3 regions of the Streptomyces sp. RK62 genome follow, and region 3 is predicted to be linked to each of the others. Evidence: riboswitches for the same ligand, from Rfam matches in the RefSeq annotation. Region 3 holds a riboswitch; each other region holds the start of a gene.
What was found. Region 3 has a riboswitch for cobalamin ahead of KBY32_RS19575 ((2Fe-2S) ferredoxin domain-containing protein). Riboswitches for the same ligand answer to the same signal wherever they lie in the genome.
Positions count from the first base shown of each region.

Region 1: another riboswitch for cobalamin. It lies ahead of KBY32_RS04195 (ribonucleoside-diphosphate reductase subunit alpha); the one in region 3 lies ahead of KBY32_RS19575 ((2Fe-2S) ferredoxin domain-containing protein).
Region 2: another riboswitch for cobalamin. It lies ahead of KBY32_RS13530 (ABC transporter substrate-binding protein); the one in region 3 lies ahead of KBY32_RS19575 ((2Fe-2S) ferredoxin domain-containing protein).

Region 1 covers NZ_JAGPYD010000002.1:96,731-103,832, forward strand. The annotation lists gene KBY32_RS04195 (ribonucleoside-diphosphate reductase subunit alpha) at 1-1,923, opposite strand, end outside; cobalamin riboswitch at 2,046-2,178, opposite strand; gene KBY32_RS04200 (GNAT family N-acetyltransferase) at 2,224-2,730, opposite strand; gene mctP (monocarboxylate uptake permease MctP) at 2,804-4,432, opposite strand; gene KBY32_RS04210 (DUF3311 domain-containing protein) at 4,429-4,692, opposite strand; gene KBY32_RS04215 (GntR family transcriptional regulator) at 4,857-5,621, opposite strand; gene KBY32_RS04220 (extracellular solute-binding protein) at 5,978-7,102, shown strand, end outside.
Region 2 covers NZ_JAGPYD010000006.1:186,901-194,002, reverse strand. The annotation lists gene KBY32_RS13545 (ABC transporter substrate-binding protein) at 1-686, opposite strand, end outside; gene KBY32_RS13540 (ABC transporter ATP-binding protein) at 990-1,775, opposite strand; gene KBY32_RS13535 (iron ABC transporter permease) at 1,772-2,887, opposite strand; gene KBY32_RS13530 (ABC transporter substrate-binding protein) at 2,884-3,909, opposite strand; cobalamin riboswitch at 3,958-4,079, opposite strand; gene KBY32_RS13525 (PP2C family protein-serine/threonine phosphatase) at 4,295-5,653, opposite strand; gene KBY32_RS13520 (AAA family ATPase) at 6,030-6,554, shown strand; gene KBY32_RS13515 (DUF1963 domain-containing protein) at 6,625-7,102, opposite strand, start outside.
Region 3 covers NZ_JAGPYD010000009.1:305,769-312,870, reverse strand. The annotation lists gene KBY32_RS19590 (NAD(P)/FAD-dependent oxidoreductase) at 1-1,064, opposite strand, end outside; gene KBY32_RS19585 (inositol monophosphatase family protein) at 1,354-2,211, opposite strand; gene KBY32_RS19580 (gamma-glutamyltransferase family protein) at 2,317-4,140, opposite strand; gene KBY32_RS19575 ((2Fe-2S) ferredoxin domain-containing protein) at 4,308-4,706, opposite strand; cobalamin riboswitch at 4,765-4,943, opposite strand; gene KBY32_RS19570 (methylmalonyl-CoA mutase family protein) at 5,085-6,887, shown strand; gene scpA (methylmalonyl-CoA mutase) at 6,887-7,102, shown strand, end outside.

The sequences.
Region 1 (7,102 bases), on a different contig from region 3:
CTGGAGGAACTCACCGGACAGCGTCTCGCGCTTGAACAGGTTGGACACCTGCGGCTCGATGCACTCGTAGACACCGGCGATCGACGCGATCGTGGCGGTCGGCGCGATGGCCAGCAGCAGCGAGTTGCGCAGGCCGGTCACGGCGAGGCGGTCGCGCAGCGCGGCCCAGCGCTCGGGCCAGTTCAGCTCCACGGCGTAGTGGTCGGGGTGCAGCACGCCCCGCGCGGTGCGGGTCTTCTCCCAGGCCGGCACCGGGCCCTCGCGCTCGGCGAGGTCGGCGGACGCCTCGTACGCGGCGAGCATGATCCGCTCGGCGATCCGCGTGGACAGCGCCTTCGCCTCGGGCGAGTCGAAGGGCAGCCGCAGCTGGAAGAAGACGTCCTGCAGACCCATCGCACCCAGGCCCACCGGGCGCCACCGGGCGTTGGAGCGGCCGGCCTGCTCGGTCGGGTAGAAGTTGATGTCCACGACCCGGTCGAGGAACGTGACGGCCGTGCGGACCGTGGCGTCCAGGCGCTCCCAGTCGATGTCCCCGTCGCGCACGAAGGCGCCGAGGTTGACCGAGCCGAGGTTGCAGACCGCCGTCTCCCCGTCGTCCGTGACCTCCAGGATCTCGGTGCACAGGTTGGAGGAGTGCACCACGTGCCCGGGCAGGGCGGTCTGGTTGGCGGTCCGGTTGGCGGCGTCCTTGAAGGTCATCCAGCCGTTGCCGGTCTGCGCGAGGGTGCGCATCATCCGGCCGTACAGCTCGCGGGCCGGGAGGGTCTTGCGCGCGAGGCCCTTCGCCTCGGCCGCACGGTAGGCCGCGTCGAACTCCTCGCCCCACAGGTCGACCAGCTCGGGCACGTCGGCGGGGGAGAACAGGCTCCACGGCCGGTCGGCCTCCACCCGGCGCATGAACTCGTCCGGCACCCAGTGCGCGAGGTTCAGATTGTGCGTACGGCGGGCGTCCTCACCGGTGTTGTCCCGCAGCTCCAGGAACTCCTCGATGTCGGAGTGCCAGGTCTCCAGGTACACCGCCGCCGCGCCCTTGCGCCGCCCGCCCTGGTTCACGGCCGCCACGGAGGCGTCCAGCGTCTTCAGGAACGGGACGATGCCGTTGGAGTGCCCGTTGGTGCCCCGGATCAGCGAACCCCGCGAGCGGATGCGGGAGTACGACAGGCCGATGCCGCCGGCGTGCTTGGAGAGCCGGGCGACCTGGTGGTAGCGGTCGTAGATCGAGTCCAGCTCGTCCTTGGGGGAGTCCAAGAGGTAGCAGGACGACATCTGGGGGTGCCGGGTGCCGGAGTTGAAGAGCGTGGGGGAGGACGGCAGGTACTCCAGGCGGCTCATCAGCCGGTACAGCGCGGCGACCTCGTCCACCGCCGAGGAGGTGTCGTCCGCGGCGAGACCGGAGGCGACCCGCAGCAGGAAGTGCTGGGGCGTCTCGATCACCTTGCGGGTGTGCGGATGCCGCAGCAGATAGCGGCTGTAGAGGGTGCGCAGGCCGAAGTAGCCGAACCGGTCGTCGGCCGCGGGGTCGACGAGCGCGTCGAGCCGGTCCGCGTGCGTCCGCGCGAAAGCGGCGGTCCGGTCGGCGATCAGGCCCTCGCGGTGCCCGGTCGCGACCGACCCGGTGAAGGTCGTGACGCCCTGCGAGGCGGCCTCGGCGGCGATGGAGAGGGTGAGCAGCCGCGCGGCCAGCCGGCTGTACGCCGGGTCCTCGGAGATGAGACCGGCCGCCGCCTCGGTGGCGAGCTCGCGCAGCTCCGCCTCGTCGGCCCGCGCGGACCGGCCGCGCAGCGCGGCGGCGGCGACCCGGCCGGGGTCGGCGTCGGGGAGGTCGGCGGTCAGCTCGGTCAGGGTCCGCAACAGCGCGGCACCGGGACCGTCGTTCTCCGGTTCGGCCGCCGCTGAGGCCGGTTCGGCTGGCGCGATGGTCACGTGAGGCTCTCCCTCGCTCGGCACAGGGCCTTGCGGAGGGCAGGGGGCAGCTCACGAGCGCACGGGGCGTCGCGTCCACCGGCCCATTCCACGAGGCCCGGACGTCTGGCGCACCGGCCGGGTGGCCGGGACGCACTGTCGGCAGGTCCTCGGACTGACCATGTGCACGGAACATGCACAAGTACACCGTTGCGGGACAGTTCCGGATTCGCACCGGATTCCCCTGCGGCGACAGCGAGCATGAGCATACATCTTGTGCTCGCCCGTCGCGCCACCCCTAGATGTTGTGGCGTGGTGGTGTCAGAGCGTCAACTCATAGGTGACGAGCGTGAGGTCGAGGAGCTCCGGCACGGGGTTCCAGTCCCGTTCCGGGGTGCGGACGAAGCCCAGACGCCCGTAGATGCGGTGGGCGCTGTACATGGTGGGCTGGGAGGAGAGGACCACGCGCACACAGCCCTCCGTGGCGCGGGCGCGGTCCAGGCAGGCGCGTACGAGCGCCTCGCCGGCGCCGCGTCCCCGGGCCGCCCGGTCGACGGCGAGCATCCGGATCTCCGCCTCGCCGGGCCCGGCCAGATCCGCCATCGGGCCGCTGCCCGAGACGAACGTCACGCCACCGAGGACGCGGTCGTGCTCGACGGCCACGAGCACCTCGGCGGCCGCCGCGCGCTTCGCCACGTCCTTGAGCTCATGGAGATAGGAGTCGTCCTCGCCGAAGTCGAGGAGGCCGTCGCGGAGATAGGCCTGTGCGGTGATCTCCCCGAGGATGCCGTACTCCCCGGGTTCCGCCTGCCGGATCACGATGTCCATGCACCCGAGTCTGTCGTACGCACACGGCGGCGGGCCGCCGGATTTCTCCGACGGCCCGCCGTGTACCGGTGGTTCAGTGGGACGAGCCCGCCGTGGCCGGCGGCAGCTCCACCTGGACGCCGGGGTCGCCCGCGTCCGCCGTGTAGTCCTCCGGCTTCGTCTCGTCGACGCCGTCCGGGGCCTTCGCGGCCCGCAGGACGAAGGTCAGGACGACGGTGACCAGCACGTTGAGCACGAACGCCGTCAGACCGATGTAGCCGATCTCACCGATGCCCGGGATCTCCTTGGAGGAGCCGCCGAAGTGCTTCTGCGCCGGGGTCGCCACCCCGTACGCGGCGAGCGTGCCGTAGACCATGCCGACCGCCCAGCCGGCCAGCAGGGCCCAGCGGTGGAACCAGCGGGTGAACAGACCGCCCACCAGGGCCGGGAAGGTCTGCAGGATCCAGATGCCGCCCAGCAGCTGGAAGTTGATGGCGACCGTCTTGTCCATGGTGAGGACGAAGACCAGCGCGCCCACCTTCACCAGCAGCGACACGATCTTGGAGACCTTGGTCTCCTGCGCGGGCGTGGCGTCGGGCTTGATGAAGTCCTTGTAGATGTTGCGGGTGAACAGGTTCGCCGCCGCGATGGACATGATCGCCGCAGGCACCAGCGCGCCGATGCCGATCGCCGCGAAGGCCACGCCCGCGAACCAGGCGGGGAACATGTTCTCGAACAGCTGTGGGATCGCCAGCTGGCCGTTCTGCACCTTGATGCCGGCCGCGATCGCCATGAAGCCGAGCAGCGCCAGCAGGCCCAGCATCAGGGAGTACAGCGGCAGGATCGTGGTGTTGCGCCGGATCACCTCACGGCTGCGCGAGGACAGCGTCGCGGTGATCGAGTGCGGATACATGAACAGCGCGAGGGCGGAGCCAAGCGCCAGCGTGGCGTACGTCCACTGGGTCGCGTCCGGCGGGGTGAGCGCTCCGCGCGGGGCACCCGTGGCCGGGTTGGTCTGGCTGTACGCCTCGCTCGCCTTGGCGAAGATCTCGTCGAAGCCGCCCAGCTTGATCGGGATGTAGATGATCGCCACCGCGATGACGATGTAGATCAGCGTGTCCTTGACGAACGCGATCAGCGCGGGGGCGCGCAGGCCCGACGAGTAGGTGTACGCGGCCAGCACACCGAAGGCGATGAGCAGCGGCAGGTCCTTGACGAACCAGTTGGTGCTCTCGCCGCCGCCGACGCCCATCACGTCCAGGACGGCCTGGATGCCGACCAGTTGGAGCGCGATGTAGGGCATCGTCGCCAGGATGCCGGTGACCGCCACGGCCAGCGACAGGCTCTTGGAGCCGAACCGCCCGCGCACGAAGTCGGAGGTCGTCACATAGCCGTGCTTGTGCGAGACCGACCACAGGCGCGGCAGGAACGTGAAGATCAACGGGTAGACGAGGATGGTGTACGGCACCGCGAAGAAGCCCGCCGCGCCGGCCGCGTAGATCGCGGCCGGGACCGCCACGAAGGTGTACGCGGTGTACAGGTCGCCGCCGAGCAGGAACCACGTGACCCAGGTGCCGAACGACCGGCCGCCCAGGCCCCATTCGTCGAGGCTGTGCTCGTTCTCGGCCTTGCGCCAGCGCGCCGCCAGGAAGCCCATGACCGTGACGGCCAGGAAGAAGAAGATGAAGACGCCGAGCGCGACGCCGTTCACGCCGTCGTTCATTCCGCGGCACCGCCCTTCTGGGAGGCGCGGGCGCGCTGGTCACGCTGCCACAGCTTGTACGCGGTCATCGTCAGCAGCGTCGAGATCAGCACCCACAGCATCTGGTACCAGTAGAAGAACGGGATGCCGATGAACTGCGGGTCGGTCCTGCTGTACGAACCCACCCACAGCATCGCCACGAAGGGTGCGGCCAGGCAGAGGCCGATGACCACCCGGGCGGGCGTCACCAGGCCTCTGTTCACTTCTGGTGCATCTGACATCGGACGGCTCCGCTCATTGATCGCCTGGGAAATGCCCGGGCAATGTAGGTGACGGCGCAACCGCAGCGGAAGGCCTTGACCGCCCTTCCGATGTGGAGGAATCGTGTGCACGTCACACGGAGCCGGACAGAAGCGGAATCCTCCGTACCGACCTCGTCCGTACGTCAGTCCTGCGGCCTCTTGAGCCTGGCCACGAACTTGTAGCGGTCGCCGCGGTACACCGAGCGCACCCACTCCACCGGCTGGCCCTCGCGGTCCAGGGAGTGCCGGGACAGCATGAGCATCGGCAGGCCCACGTCGGTGCCGAGCAGACCGGCCTCGCGCGGGGTGGCCAGCGAGGTCTCGATGGTCTCCTCGGCCTCGGCGAGGTGGACGTCGTAGACCTCGGCGAGCGCGGTGTAGAGCGAGGTGTACTTGACCAGGGACCGGCGCAGCGCGGGGAAGCGCTTGGCGCTCAGGTGGGTGGTCTCGATGGCCATCGGCTCGCCGTTCGCCATGCGCAGCCGCTCGATGCGCAGCACCCGGCCGCCGGCCGTGATGTCGAGCAGGTCGGCCAGGCGGTCGTCGGCGGTGATGTACCCGATGTCCAGCAGCTGCGAGGTCGGCTCCAGGCCCTGCGCGCGCATGTCCTCGGTGTACGAGGTGAGCTGCAGCGCCTGCGACACCTTCGGCTTGGCGACGAACGTGCCCTTGCCCTGGATGCGCTCCAGCCGGCCCTCGACGACGAGTTCCTGGAGGGCCTGGCGCACGGTCGTGCGTGAGGTGTCGAACTCGGCGGCGAGCGTGCGCTCGGGCGGCACGGGGGTGCCGGGCGCCTGGGTCTCCGTCATGTCGAGGAGATGCTTCTTCAGGCGGTAGTACTTGGGCACGCGGGCGGTGCGGACGGGGACGCCGCTCTCGTTCTCCGCACTGCTGACGTCGGTGCTCATGCTCCGCCTTCCCGCTCCGGCTGCGGCTCACATCGTGGCACGGTGGCGTGGGGCCTGTCCCCGTACGCTCCGTGATCTGTTCTGTATACCGTCGCCGCGCCGTTTGGTCTAGTCCACAGAATGCAATGGTCTAGCGGCCGATGGCGGCCGCGAACCGTATTTTCGAGGGTTTCTTACTTAAAGGTTCCTGCATATGTAGGTCGCATAACGGCTGGTAGGAGCCCCTTCGAGCACCCTTGACACCCCTTCTGGTCTGGTCCAAGCTCCGGGTACTGGTCTACACCATTGGTCCAGGTCCCGGCCCATCGCTAGTGCGGGGAGGCAGGGGGGTTTGTGGCATCCCTGAGGAGGGTGGCGTGAAGCGCAGGCTGATATCCGCGATCGGTGTCGCGGGCATGATGATCTCCCTGGCGGCGTGCGGGGGCGACAACGGCGACGGCGGTGGCAAGGCCGGGGCGGACGGGTACGCCGGCGAGACGCTCACGGTGTGGGTGATGGACGGTTCCTCGCCCGACCAGTGGCAGAAGGACGTCGCCGCCGCCTTCGAGAAGAAGACGAAGGCCAAGGTCAAGTTCCAGATCCAGCAGTGGAACGGCATCCAGCAGAAGCTGACCACCGCCCTCTCCGAGGAGAACCCGCCGGACGTCTTCGAGATCGGCAACACCCAGACGCCGGCCTACGCCAAGACGGGCGGCCTCGCCGACCTGGCCGACCTCAAGAACGAGATCGGCGCCGAGTGGACGGCGTCCCTCAACGAGTCCTCCATCTTCGAGGGCAAGCAGTACGCGGCTCCCTGGTACTTCGCCAACCGCGTGGTGCTCTACAACAAGAAGGTCTGGGCCGACGCCGGCATCAAGGACACGCCCAAGACCCGCGACGAGTTCTACGCCGACCTCAAGCAGATCGGCGAGAAGACCGACGCCGAGCCCATCTACCTGCCCGGCCAGAACTGGTACCACTTCGTGGGCCTCACCATCGGTGAGGGTGTCCAGCTGGTGAAGGAGCAGGACGGCAAGTACGTCTCCAACCTCGACGACCCCAAGGTCGCCGCCGCCATGGAGACGTACAAGAAGTTCCAGGCCCTGTCCAAGGCCCCCAAGGACAAGGACGAGGCCACCCCGCAGCAGGGCGAGGTCTTCGGCAAGGGCAACGTCGGCGCCTTCATCGGCATGGGCTGGGAGGCCGGCATCGCCGTCAAGGCGAACCCGAAGATCGAGAAGGAGATCGGCTACTTCACCATCCCCGGTGCCACGGCCGACAAGCCCGAGGGCGTCTTCCTCGGCGGCTCCAACCTCGCGGTCGCCGCGGGCAGCAAGAAGCAGGAGCTCGCCAAGGAGTTCCTGAAGATCGCCCTGTCCGACCAGTACGAGGGCGAGCTCGCCAAGCTCAACGGCGTCATCCCCAACAAGGAGTCGCTGCAGAGCAACCTCAAGGGCAATGAGGTGGCCGAGGCCGCCGCGCCGGCCGCCGCGGGCGGTGGC
Region 2 (7,102 bases), on a different contig from region 3:
TCCTTGATGACCGCCATGGTCACCTTCCTCACCTTCGGCGCGCCGCCCCAGTAGCCCGGGTTGGCCTTGAAGGTGAGCTTCTCTCCCTTGCTCCAGGCAGTGAGCACGTACGGGCCCGTGCCGACGGGCTTGGTGTTGAGGGAGCCGGTGTTGGGGTCCTGCCCCTTGGCGATGTGCTCGGGGACGACGGGCAGCACCGTGCGCCCGGCGAAGGGGGCGTAAGGGTACTTGAGGGTGAAGACCACCTTGTCGTCGCCGTCCGCGCGGACCTTCTTGATGGCGTCCAGCTCGCTGCGACTGGTGTTGTTGGTCTTCGCGTCGAGGATCGTCTCGTAGGTGAACACCACGTCGGCCGAGGTCAAAGGCTCGCCGTCGCTGAATGTCACGCCGTCACGGAGGGTGTAGGTGTAGGTCAGGCCGTTGTCGGTGACCTCGGGCAGGGCCTTGGCGAGGGCGGGCCTCAGCCTCAGGTCGGCGTCCCGGGCCAGCAGGCCGTCGAACACCTTCGAGTTGCCGTCCTTGCCGTAGCCGAGCAGGGGACTGAGTGTGTCCGGCTCGGATGCCACCCCGATCACGACGGAGTCGGCTCTGCCGCCGACTTCGCTGTCACCGGGGGCCGAGCAGGCGGCGACGCCGGTGAGTAGGGCCGCCGTGGCGGCGGCTGTCCGTATCCGACGGACCGTCATGGACCTCACACCCTTAATGAAGATCATAAGCTGTTGCATACTACTTGCAACAAAGGCTGCCCGGGCAGCTCAGAGGACAGTCCGGTACCGAAGGGCCTGCTCGGGCCCTTCACATGGGCGGTGTCGTAGGGGGCAGGCGGCGTCCATGAGGCGGCGCGCGCCGCCGGTCTTGCTCTGGGCAGGACATCGAGGCGATGCGGCAGCCCCCTACCTGACAGGGCAGGGCCAGGCTCTGTGCCGCCGTCAGGAGCGCGGCGGACAGCCTGCGCTCGCGCCGTCACCGGGCGCCCTGGGTTGAGCTTGTCAGGCGCGTGGCTCCAGGGGGAGGAACGTCACCTGTGGGGCGCCAGTGCGCGGATGGACGGCCACTTCCGTCTCCACTCCATAGACCTCGGCCAGGAGCGCGGGGGTGAGTATCTCGGCGGGCGGTCCGGAGGCGGTGACCTCACCCTCGTACAGAACGTAGAGGCGGTCGCAGTAGCGGGCGGCCAGGTTGAGGTCGTGCAGGGCGAGCAGCACGGTGGCGGGCAGGCGCCGCAGGGTGCCGAGCACGGACAGTTGATGCCGGATGTCGAGGTGGTTGGTGGGTTCGTCGAGGACGAGGAGGGTGGGCTGCTGGGCGAGGGCCCGCGCGATGAGGACGCGTTGGCGTTCGCCGCCGGAGAGCCGGTCGAAGGTGCGGTCGGCCAGGTGGACGACGTCGACCGCCAGGAGCGCCGCGTCGATGAGTTCGGCGTCCTCGGGGGTGTCACCCGCGAGGAGCCGTTTGTGCGGAGTGCGGCCCATGGCGACGACCTCACGCACCGCGAGGTCGAAGTCGGCTGCCGACTCCTGGACAACCGCCGCCACGGTGCGGGCCAGCTGCCGCACCGGCAGCGACCAGGCGTCGGTTCCGTCGACCTTGACCTCACCCGCGTCGGGGCGCAGCACGCGGTAGACGGTGCGCAACAGGCTCGACTTGCCGCTGCCGTTGGGGCCCACGAGCCCGATGGTCTCGCCCGGACGGGCGGTCAGTGACACGTCGCGCACCAGGTGGCGGGCTCCGGCGGTGAGCGTGACGCCGTCGACGCTCAGATCGGACGCGGTCATGCCACACCTCGGTCGGTGCCGCGCCGGGCGTCCCGGCGCATGAGCCACAGGAAGAACGGCCCGCCGCACAGGGCCGTGAGGACGCCGACGGGTATCTCCATCGGCGCGGCGATCGTCCGCGCGGCGATGTCGGCCCAGACGAGGAAGACCGCTCCGCCGAGCGCCGCCGTCGGCAGGACCCGGCGGTGGTCGCCGCCGACGAACAGGCGCACGATGTGGGGCGTCATCAGGCCGACGAAGCCGATCGGCCCGGCCGCCGCGACCAGCACGCCCGTGACGAGGGACAGCAGGACGAACAGCCGGGCACGGAAGCTGGCCACGTCCAGCCCCATGGTGGTGGCCGCCTCCTCGCCGGCCAGCAGCAGGTTCAGGTTGCGGGCCTGCGCCAACAGGACGCCGACACCGAGCAGCAAGGCCGTGCTCGGCAGCCACAGCGTGCCCCAGTCGACCCCGCCGAGACCGCCGAGGGTCCAGGCGAGGACCGCGCGGGTCTCGTTGCCCCGGTCGGTGGTGAGCAACAACAGATCGAGGACCGCGGTGAGCATCGCGGCGATCGCCACGCCGGACAGCACGAGACGGGAGGAGGTGATGCGTCCGCCGGTGCGGGCGGTGGCGTACACGAGCAGCAGCGCCCCCAACGCCCCCACGAAGGCTGCCACCGGCAGGGAGACCGGACCGAAAAGGGTGACTCCGAACACGATGACGGAGACCGCGCCGAGGGACGCCCCCGAGGAGACGCCGAGCAGATACGGCTCGGCGAGCGGGTTGCGCACCAGCGCCTGAAGGGCGGTGCCGACCACCGCGAGGCCGGCGCCGGTGACCGCCCCGAGCAGCACCCGCGGCGCTCGCACGTCCACCACGATGGTCTCCCGGGCCCGCGACCAGTCCGGCTGCTGCCAGTCGGCACCCAGTGCGTGCGTCACGATGCCCCACACCTGGGCGGGTGGCACCTGGACGGAGCCGATCGCAAGTCCGGTGACGGCGGAGACGACGAGCAGGGCGGTGAGCACCAACAGTGTGACGGCCAGCCGGGTTCGGCCCTCTCCTGGCTCGGTGGTCCTCCGTCGTCGGACTCGCGTCTCGACGGACGTGACGGTGGTGGTCCGGGTCACCGGAAGCTCTCGGGGTGCAGTCCGCGGGCAAGATCGTCGACGGCGTACGCCGAGCGGATTCCCACCAGCGTGGCGGTCAGCGGCAGCACGACGAACCGCTTGTTCCTGACAGCGGGGACGTCGGCGAGTGCGGGCTGGGACAGCAGGAACCTCTTCTTCTGCTCAACGCTTCCGGCACCCGCGTAGTCGTAGACGGCGATGACCTCCGGTCTGCGCTCGATGACCTGCTCCCAGGAGACGTCGCCGAAGACGTCGTCGAGGTCGGCGAAGACGTTCTCGCCGCCGGCCAGCCGGATGAGCTCGGTGCCGAGGCTCTTGCCGCCCGCGGTGAAGGCGGCCTTGTCGCCGCTGTCGTAGACGAAGACGGGTACGTCGGGCTCGCCCTCGACCTTGCCGGCGGCCTTGCCGACGCGGCTCTTGAGGTCGGTGACCAGCTTGTCGGCCCGGTCCGTGACACCGAAGATCTTGCCGATGGTGCGGACCTCGTCGTAGGTGTCCTCCATCGTCACCTTCTTCTTGCCGCAGTACTCACGGTTGAGGTAGGTGTCGATGCCCGCGTCGGCGAACGCCGTGCGGGAGCGGCCCTCCTTCTCGGCGAAGGCGCTGCCGTAGCCGCCGTAGACGAAGTCGGGTTCGGCATCCAGGACCTTCTCGAACGACGGTTCCTTCCGCGCCAGTTCGGGAACCGCCTCGTAGTCCTCCTTCAGCTCGGGCAGCACCGCGGAGTCGGGGAAGGCCGTGCCGACCATACGATCCTTCAGGCCGAGGGCGAGCATGAGTTCCGCCGGGTGCTGATGGATGGTGACCACCCGCGACGGCGGCCTGTCGTACGTCGTCCTCACACCGCAGTTGTCGACGGTGACCGGGAAACCCGCGGGCACGGCCGCGGTGGCCTTCGCGTCCCCGCCGCTCTCGTCGGCCGCACCGCAGTTCGTGGTCAGCAACACTGACGACAGAGCCACGGCAGCTGCCGTGGCACGAAGGAACCCGCGCGTGCGGGCAGGGCTGAACAGCTGGGACACGTGAAGCCTCCTGGAGTCCGCGCTCCTCGGATCGGGCCCGCGACGGACCAGTGTCCTGACTCCCGGATCGACGCTTCCTCCGCCTTCCCGCGCGGCGCGCAGTGGCGTGTCGGAGGGGCGCTCCCCGGTCACAGTGGCGGGACCGTGCCGGATTCGCACCGGCTTCCTGTCTCCCGTCGCGGCGATGACCAGGTGATCCTACGATTCCCCGTGTCATCGGCAAAAGGCCGAGGGGTTCCGGCCGCACGCACCACGCCTCCTCGACGCTCCGTGGACGGCCCACTTGCCTGCTGGGTCCGCCCAAGGAGCGAGCGCCGTGCTGATCACTCGTGACCGCGCTCGGGTGACTGCCTGTCAGGCGGTCTGGCCTCGTATCCTTGTGGCCTTATGCCGGGAGCTGTGGGGAGCGGGTGCCGGCAGGAATGCGCAGGGCGAGGATGGCCATGTCGTCCTGGCCGTCGCTCGGGTGGTGATCGGCCAGGACCTGCACGAGTTCGTGCAGCGGCCGGGTGGCATGGGTGGCGGCGAGGTCGGCGAGCGCGGTCAGGCCCACATCGATGGAGTGGGCTGGATGTTCGATGAGGCCGTCGGTGAAGAAGAGGAGGATCGAGCCCGCGGGCAGGGAGCGAGTGTGGTCGGGGCGGTGTTCACCGGTGCTCACCCCGAGCGGCAGGCCGGGCTCGGCGTGCAGGTACTCCGTTTCCAGGTCAGGGCTGATCAGCAGGGGAGGAAAGTGCCCGGCCGTGCTCCATCGCAGTACCCACCCGGACGGATCGGGTTCGATGCGGGCCAGGCAGGCTGTGGTGACCGGGACCTCCGCAGTGGCATGCAGAGTGCGGTCCAGTTGGGCGAGGATCTCGCTGGGCGGAGTACGGCGGTCGTACAGCAGCGCCCGGAGCATGCTGTGGGTCTGCGCCATGGCGGCCGCCGCGTACAGGTCGTGGCCGCCTACGTCACCGATCATGATGCCGACCGCCTCGTCAGGCAGCACGATGGCGTCGTACCAGTCCCCGCCGAGCCGGTTGGGTTCATCGGCCGGCCGGTAGACGGTGGCGGCGGTGAAGGGGCTCAGATCGGGCAACGTGGGCAGCAGCAGACGCTGGAAGGTCTCCGCGCTGTCACGGACCTGTCCGAAAAGGCGGGCGTTCTCGATCGCGATACCGGCGGCGCTGGCGAGGGCGACCACCACGTCCTCGTCATCGGGGCCGAAAGGACGGCCGTCGAGACGTTCGGACAGGTAGAGATCGCCGTAGATCTCGCCGCGGACGCTGATCGCCACTCCCAGCAGGGTGCGCATGGGCGGATGACCGGGCGGGAAGCCGGCGGAGGCGGGATGCGAAGGGATGTCGTCGACGCGGAGTGGTTCGGGATTGTGGATGAGATGCCCGAGCACGCCCCGACCGTGGGGGAACGCCACCCCGCCCAGATCGGCGCGTTCCGTCTCAGTCAGCCCCGCCGTGATGAAGGCCTTGAGATACTCGCCGGACTCGTGCAGCACCCCCAGGGCGCCGTAGCGTGCGCCGACCAGTTCCATCGCGGTGGTGACGATGCGCCGCAGCACGGCCGAGAGATCCAGTTCCCCGCTGATGGCCAGCACCGCGCCCAGCAGACCCTGCAGCCGGTCCTTGGCGTCGGCCAGGGCTTGTAACTGCGCACCGATCTCGTCCAGCTCGGTGTCCAGCTGCAGCCGCAGGTCAGGAACCTTCGGCTGCTCGGTCCGCCCGGGCTGGTCCTGGTCACTCAACGCGCGTGCCTCTGGATCGTGTGATGTGCGGTCAGTGGGAGTCGGGTCCACCTATATACCTAGCCGCCTACGAACGGGAGGCGGCCAACGGCGCAAGCTTTGCCCCGTTTCGTTCATCCGCAAACAGGCCATGTGCCCGGCTACGTGTGCGTGGACCAGGCAGGGATGGCATAGACGGAAGCCGTGTCACTTCGGGCGGAAGCCGTGGCAACGTCTTCGTGCCCAGCTCGGCGCCGCGCGTTGCGCCGGTACGTGGCACCCGATGAGCCGCTCGCGCCGAGTCCGGCCGGTCGCGGCGGCCGGGGCACCCACGGCCACGGCTCTGCGTAGCGAATAGCACCGCGCAGTCGCGTGTGCTCATGTCTACGCTGGCGGAGTGACATTGGTGTGGGTGACCGGCAATTCAGGGACGGGCAAGTCCACGGTCTGCGGGGTGCTGCGCGAGCGTGGCTTCGTCGCGCTCGACGCTGATGAGGACGGCTTCTGCCGCTGGTTCGACCGGGCTGACGGCGAGGTGGTGACGAACCCGCCTTACCCGGTTCCCGCAGGCTGGCTCGATCGATACGGGTGGGAGATCGTCCGCGAGCGGGTGGAAGCCCTCGCGACGGACTCCCGTTCCCGCGTGGCCTTCTTGTGCGGGTCGGCGGAGAACGAGGCGGACATCCTCGATCTTTTCGACGTCGTCGTGTGCCTGGCGATCGACGACGAAACCCTCCGCCACCGGCTCGCGACCCGCACCACGAACCCTTTCGGACGGCATCCCGAAGAGCTGGCGGCGGCTCTGAGGTGGAATCCTCTGACGCGAACGATCTACGAGCCTCACGGCGCTACGATCATTGACGCCTCCAGGCCTTTGGCCGAAGTGGTGGACAGGGTGATCGCCGCGGTACAGGAGCGCTGAGGTCGGTGTGTGCGGATACCCCGCGGCGACTGGTGCGAGGGGTTCGCCGGCTGGACGGAGGTCCGGTGCCCTACTCGGTGAACTCGGTCACGGAAAGCGCCCTGTCCACCCGGGCGGCCGCCAGGTCGTCATGTCGGATCACGAAACTTCCGTAGTAGAACTCGTGCGCGGCGGGAAAACGGGCCAGTGTCATCCATTCGCTTGTCAGTCGGTGCTTCTCCTTCTCCACATGGGAATACCATTTCGCCACCGGGATGACGATGTCGCCGGCCTGCTCGAGCCCCGCCAGCGTCTGTTCGGCAATACTCGTGATCACTTCGTCGTCGACATACCCGCCGATACATGCGCTGGCGAGTCCTTCGTCAGCCGGCCACAGGTCGTGGGCCAGAGCGCGGAGTTGGTCCAGGTGCGGGATGTCACGCTCCAGGTCGCGGGCCAACTGCTCCTGAAAGGGCGACCGATCGTCCTCACCGTCATCCGCGTCCTCGTCCGCTTCGAACCAAGGCGGAAGCTCAGCGAGAAGCGTGGCGCTGACGGCATACTCCTCG
Region 3 (7,102 bases):
GCCCAGAAGACGTGCTTGCCCTCGGGGGCCCGGGTGGGGTCGACGACACTGGGCTGCACGGTGATCATGAACGGCCGGTCGGGTGCGCGTCCCTCGCGCGACGCGGCCCGCAGCGCCGCCCCGATCTCCGCGCTGTCCGCGCCGATCTGCACGGTGCCGGCCCGCCGGGCCTCGGGCGCGGTCCAGGGCACGGGACCGTCCAGCGCGTAGTCAATCTTGAAGACGCCGGAACCGTACCGGTAGTTCTCGTAGTACCGGCCGAAGCCGGCGATCCGGGCGAGCGCGGTGGGCGAGGTGTCGAAGACGTACGCCCGCGCCGGCGGCAGGTCGTCGAGCCGCTTCACCTCGTAGTCGGTGTGGACGGTGCCGCCGAGATCCTTGAGGTAGGCGGTGAGGGCGTCGGAGATGGACTGGCTGCCGCCCCGGGCGACGGGCCAGCCGCGGGCGTGCGCGGCGAGGGCGAAGACCAGGCCGATGGCGCCGGTCGCGAAGCCGCTCAGCGGGGCCATCACATGGGCGACCAGGCCGGAGAAGAGGGCCCGCGCCCGTTCGTCGCGGAAGCGGCGCATCAGCCAGGTCGACGGCGGCAGCCCGGTCAGCCCGAAGCGGGCCAGGGTCACCGGGTCGCGGGGCAGTGCGGTGAGCGGCAGCGACATGAAGTCCCGTGCCAGGGTGTCCCACTTGGACAGGAACGGGGCGACCAGCCTGCGGTACGCGCCCGCGTCGCGCGGCCCGAAGGAGGCGGCCGTCTCGGCGACGGACCGGGACAGCACGGCGGCGGTGCCGTCGGCGAAGGGGTGGGCCATGGGCAGCCCGGCGTGCAGCCACTCGAGCCCGTAGCGGTCGAGCGGCATGGCCCGGAACGCGGGCGAGTTGATGCCGAGGGGATGCGCGGCGGAGCAGGGGTCGTGCCGGAAGCCGGGCAGCGTCAGCTCCTCGGTGCGGGCCCCGCCGCCGACGGTGTCCCGCGCCTCGAACACGGCGACGGAGAAGCCCCGGCGGGCCAGCTCCACGGCGGCGGTCAGGCCGTTCGGTCCCGCACCCACCACGACTGCGTCGAGCATCGACGGCACGTTCGGACCCCTTCGTCAGGCGGCGGCCTAGGGCCTTTCGTTTGGATCATCCCGGCGTCGCGGGATCTGGCACGCACATCTGCGGCGTTGTCGTCGGTTGCCAACGCTCCGCGTTGACGCCCTCCTCCGCCTTGCAGCTGCACGCACCAGACCCCGCTCGGGTCGGCCAAGACACACCGCGTCTCACAGCCAGGCTGATCCAAACGAAAGGCCCTGGAGAGATCAGGATAGGCCGGGGCTTCTACGCCCCACCTCCGCTCCCCCGCGGCCGACTCTATTCCTACGCCACTCGCCGCGCTCCGCCGGACAGGAGTCCCGCCACCCGCCGGGCCGTGCCGGCGTCGCGGGCCGCCGTGAACGGCAGGGCGTTGCCCCCGGTGATACGGAACGGCTCCCCCGTGCGTGTCAGGTGGGCGCCGCCCGCCTCCTCCACGAGCAGCAGTCCGGCCGCGTGGTCCCAGGCTGCCTCCCATCCGAAGGCGGTGGCCTCCAACTCGCCCCGCGCGACGGCCAGGTACTCCAGTCCCGCCGATCCGCACGGGCGCGGGGCCACGCCGTCGGTCCACAGGCCGAGCAGGGCCCGCTTCTGCTCGTCGGTGGTGAAGTCCGGGTGCGAGGTGGCGACGCGCAGGTCGCTGCCGGGGGCCGGGACCCCGGCGTGCAGCCGCTCGCCGTCAAGGAAGGCGCCCCGGCCCCGTACGGCGGTGGCCAGCCGGTCGAGGGCGGGTGCGTAGGTCCAGGAGGCGAGCACGACACCGTGCCGGGCGAGGGCGACCAGGGTGCAGAAGCCCGTGTCGCCGTGCACGAACTGGCGGGTGCCGTCGACGGGGTCGACGATCCATACCGGGGCGTCGCCGCGGATCGCGTCGTACACGGACGGATTCGCGTGGACCGCCTCCTCGCCGACGACGACCGAGCCGGGCAGGAGGGCGCCGAGGGCCTCCGTGAGATACCGCTCGGCGAGCCGGTCGGCGTCGGTCACCAGGTCGTGCGGTCCGCTCTTGCGGTCGACCTCGTGGTCGGCGAGCCGGCGGAAACGGGGCATGATCTCGGCGGCCGCCGCCTTGCGGACGGCGTCCTCCACGTCGGTGGCGTGCTGGGCGAGAAACTCTTCGATGGTTTCGTTTTCTTCGATCACCCGTCCATGGAAACACGCGCCACTGACAACGCCCGCCCGCCGGGTGACCTGCGGATGGAGTCCCGGTGAACTCGCGGGGCCGCTACCCCTCAGCCCCCCGGCCTCTCAGCGGCCGACGGCGTAGCCCTGCATGCCGCGCGGGTTCGCCGCGGCGGACAGCACCCCGGTGCCGGGGTCCCGGGCGACCGCGCACAGGCGGCCCTCCGACCAGGCGTCGCCGACCGTGACGTCGTGACCGCGCCGCCGCAGCCCGTCGATCACCGCGGGGTCGGTGCGGCCCTCCACGGTGACGCTCCCGGGCCGTGTCCCACGCGGGTAGAAGGAGCCGGGAAAGCTGTCGTTGTGCCAGTTCGGGGCGTCGATCGCGCCCTGCAGGTCGAGGCCGCCGCGGACCTGCCCGCGCAGCGCGACCGCGAGGAAGAAGTGCAGCTGCCACTGGTCCTGCTGATCCCCGCCGGGGGTGCCGAAGGCGAGGACGGGCACGCCGTCGCGCAGCGCGATGCTGGGGGTGAGCGTGGTGCGCGGGCGCCGGCCGGGGGTCAGGGAGTTCGGCAGGCCCTCCTCCAGCCAGGTCATCTGCAGTCGGGTGCCGAGCGGGAAGCCTAGTTCGGGCACGACGGGGTTGGACTGGAGCCAGCCGCCGCTCGGGGTGGCCGCGATCATGTTGCCCCACCGGTCGACGATGTCGAGGTGGCAGGTGTCGCCCCGGGTGAGCCCGTCCGCGGCGACCTCGGGCTCGGCCGGCACCGGGGACACGGGCGACTTGGCGACCGTCGGCTCCCCGGCGCCCGGCGCGACGGAACCGGGCGCGGCGGCCTCCCCGCGCGCGTGGGCGCCCAGCCGGGGCACGCGCCCGCCGGGGCTGCCGGGCCGCAGCTCGAAGGAGGCGGCCTCGCCCACCAGCCGGCGCCGCTCGGCGTTGTACGCGTCGGAGAGCAGGTCGTCGAGCGGCACCTCGGCGGCGTCGCCGTACCAGGCCTCCCGGTCGGCCATGGCCAGCTTGCAGCCCTCGACGAGCAGGTGGACGTAGTCGGCGGACCCGTACGGCGGCAGGTCGTCCGGGAGCAGGGCGAGCTGCTGGAGGAGCACCGGGCCCTGGCTCCAGGGCCCCGCCTTGCACAGGGTCCAGCCGTTCCAGTCGTACGTCGCGGGCGCCTCGTAGGTCGCGGACCAGCCGGCGAGGTCGGCGGCGGTGAGGGTGCCGGTGTGCCGCTCGCCGCTGGTGTCGAGGGTGGGCCGCTGCGCCTGCCGGACGAGCGCCTCGGCGATGAACCCGGTACGCCACACCGCGCGCGCGGCCTCGATCTGCGCGACGCGGTCACCTGCGCCGGAGATCTCGTCCAGCAGGCGCTTCCAGGTGGCGGCGAGGGCCGGGTTGCGGAAGAGGGCGCCGGGGCGGGGCGGCTCGCCGTCCGGCAGATACACCTCGGCGGAGGAGGTCCACTCCGTCTCGAACAGCTCGCGCACGGTCTCCACGGTCTCGCCGACCCGCTCCACGGGCGCGTGCCCGTGTTCGGCGTAGTGGACGGCGTACGCGAGGACGTCGGCGGGCGCCAGGGTGCCGTGGTCGCGCAGCAGCACCATCCAGGCGTCGAAGGCGCCGGGCACGGCGGCGGCCAGCGGTCCGGTGCCGGGGACGAGGTCCAGGCCGAGGCCGCGGTAGTGGGCGACGGTGGCGCCCGCGGGGGCGACGCCCTGGCCGCACAGCACCCGCACCTCGCCGCCCGCCGGGGCGAGGAGGATGGGCACCTCGCCGGCGGGGCCGTTGAGATGCGGTTCGACGACGTGGAGCACGAACGCGCCCGCCACGGCGGCGTCGTAGGCGTTGCCGCCGCGCTCCAGCACCGCCATCGCGGACTGCGAGGCGAGCCAGTGCGTGGAGGACACCATGCCGAAGGTGCCCTGGAGGGTGGGACGGGTGGTGAACATGGCGGGCGTCACCTCGCGGTCGGGGCCGGACGGGTCCGTCCGATCTTCCGTGACCGCCTGTTCGATGTTCAACCGTTCATGGGGGGTGTGGAGCGAGGGTGGCGTGAAGGTGTGGAGAGGTCGGGCGCCCATGGCGGGCACGCAGGGCGCGGCTACGGGCGGTCGGTTCAGCCCTTCCCCGACGCCCGCGACGAGGGCGCCGGGATGGTGTGAAAGGCCAGGATCTCCGGGCAGGGAGCAACTCCGGGCCCGCCGGCCCGCACCCAGGCGATGACGTCCTCGGTGGCGTCGGGGTCGTTGACGAGCCCGAGCCAGACCGGCCGGGCGCCCGCCGCGCGCGCCGCGGCGGAGGGCTGGACGACGACCACGTTGGCGTGGTCGCAGACGTCCAGGCAGTCCGAGACACGCACCGGGACGCTCTCCTTCAGCCGGGCGGCCTGACCCGCGTGGTCGACACCGGTCACCTTCGGACTGCCGCAGCAGCAGTCCCGGCAGAGCACGACCCGGCAGGGCGTGGACGGGGTACGCGGGGGCTCGGACGACGGCTGGGGTGGAAGGACGGACATACACGCCTCAAGGGTCGGGGCTCGTACGCGGAGCCGGCCTGCGGATGACCTCCCCGCCCGGAGGCGCGGAGGTGCCGGCAGGTCTTCGGACTCGGGTTCGTCCCGGCGGGGCGCCTTCCCGGTCTCCCAGTGGCGTGCCTGCCCCGCCCGTCCCCCTCACCGCTGCGCGTCAGTTCCGGATTCGCACCGGATTCCCTGGCCCCGGAAAGGGGCGCGACCAGCCCCGCGAGGCTATCAAGTCAGGGCCCGGAGCCAGTCGTTCAGCGGGTCCGCGCGGGCACCGCCGAGGCCCCGAGACCCAGGTCACAATCTGGAAGAGGGCAAGGTCACAGCCATGCCCCCTGCTGCTCCTTTGACCATCTGACCTAGCATCCGAGCATGACGGTCCTGCCTGACGACGGGCTCTCGCTGGCCGCCGAGTTCCCTGACGCAACCCATGAGCAGTGGCGACACCTGGTGGAAGGTGTGCTGCGCAAGGCGGGCAAGGACGTGTCGGGGACGGCTGCCGAGGACGCCCTGTCCACCCCACTCGAGGACGGGATGCGCTCCCGCCCGCTGTACACCGCGCGTGACGCCGCGCCCGACCCCGGCCTGCCCGGCTTCGCCCCCTATGTGCGGGGTGGTCGCCCCGAGGGCAACACCGCCGGCGGCTGGGACGTACGGCAGCGGCACACCACGGCCGCGGACGGCGTGGTGCTGGCGGACCTGGAGAACGGCGTCACCTCGCTCTGGCTGGTCCTCGGCGAGGCCGGTATCCCGGTGTCCTCCCTCCGCAGCGCCCTCGACGGCGTCTACCTCGACCTCGCCCCGGTCGTCCTGGACGCGGGCGCCGAGTCGGAGGCCGCCGCACTGGCGCTGCTCGCCCTGTACGAGGAGCGCGACGTCGCCAAGGACGCGGCACGCGGCAACCTCGGCTTCGACCCGCTCGGCCACGAGGCCCGCACGGGTACGCCCCTGCCGTTCGCGCCGGCCGCCGCGCCGGCCAGGCGGTGCGCCGAGGAGTACCCCGGGCTCAGGGCCCTGACCGTGGACGCGCTGCCGTACCACGAGGCCGGCGGCTCGGCCGCGCAGGAGCTCGGCGCCGCGCTGGCCACCGGTGTGGCGTATCTGCGGGAGCTGACCGAGGCCGGGCTGACGGTCGAAGAGGCCGCCGGGCAGCTGGAGTTCCGTTACGCGGCCACCGCCGACCAGTTCCTGACCATCGCCAAGCTGCGGGCGGCCCGCCGTCTGTGGGCCCGGGTGACCGAGGTGTCCGGGGCGCCGAGCGCCCAGGTCCAGCATGCCGTGACCTCGCCGGTGATGATGACCCGCCGCGACCCGTGGGTGAACATGCTGCGCACCACGGTCGCCACGCTCGCGGCCGGTGTCGGCGGCGCCGACTCGGTGACGGTGCTGCCCTTCGACCACGCGCTGGGCCTGCCCGACGCGTTCGCGCGGCGCATCGCCCGCAACACCTCGACCATCCTCATCGAGGAGTCCCACCTCGCGCGGGTCATCGACCCGGCGGGCGGCTCCTGGTACGTGGAGCGGCTCACCGACGAACTGGCGCACGCGGGCTGGGAGTTCTTCCAGCGGATCGAGCGGGCGGGCGGGCAGGCCGCCGCGCTGCGCTCGGGACAGCTGCGCGACGACCTCGCCGCCACCTGGGAGGCCCGCACCGGCAAGCTGGCGAAGCGGCGTGAACCGGTCACCGGGGTCAGCGAGTTCCCGCACCTCGGCGAGCAGCCCGTGGTGCGTGAGCCCGCGCCCGAGCCGCCGTCCGGCGGTCTGCCGCGCGTGCGGCGCGACGAGGCGTACGAGGCGCTGCGCGCCCGCTCCGACGCGCATCTGGCCGCGACCGGCACCCGCCCCCGGATCTACCTGGCCGCACTCGGCCCGGCAGCCGCCCACACCGCGCGTCTGACCTTCGCCTCCAACCTCTTCCAGGCCGGCGGCATCGAGCCGGTCACCGAGGGCACCTTCGAGGAGAGCGGTGCCACCGAGGCGTGCCTGTGCTCCAGCGACGCCGTGTACGAGGAGCAGGCGGCCGAGGTCGCCGGGCGGCTGAAGGCGGCCGGTGCCGCGCATGTGTTCCTTGCCGGGCGGCCCGGGGACCACCCCGGCGTCGACGGCCATGTCTTCGCGGGCTGTGACGCCGTCGCCGTCCTGTCCGCCACCCTCGACCGCATGGGAGTGTCCTGATGGGAATCCCCGACTTCACCGGGATCGAACTGGGGACCCCGGCCGCGGCGGGCGGCTCCGACGAGTGGCGTACGGCCGTCAAGCAGGCCACCGGCGGCGACGAGCCGCTGTGGGAGACGCCCGAGGGCATCGCGGTCAAGCCGCTGTACACCGGGCGTGACCTGGAGGGCCTGGACTTCCTGGGCACCTACCCGGGCATGGCGCCGTATCTGCGC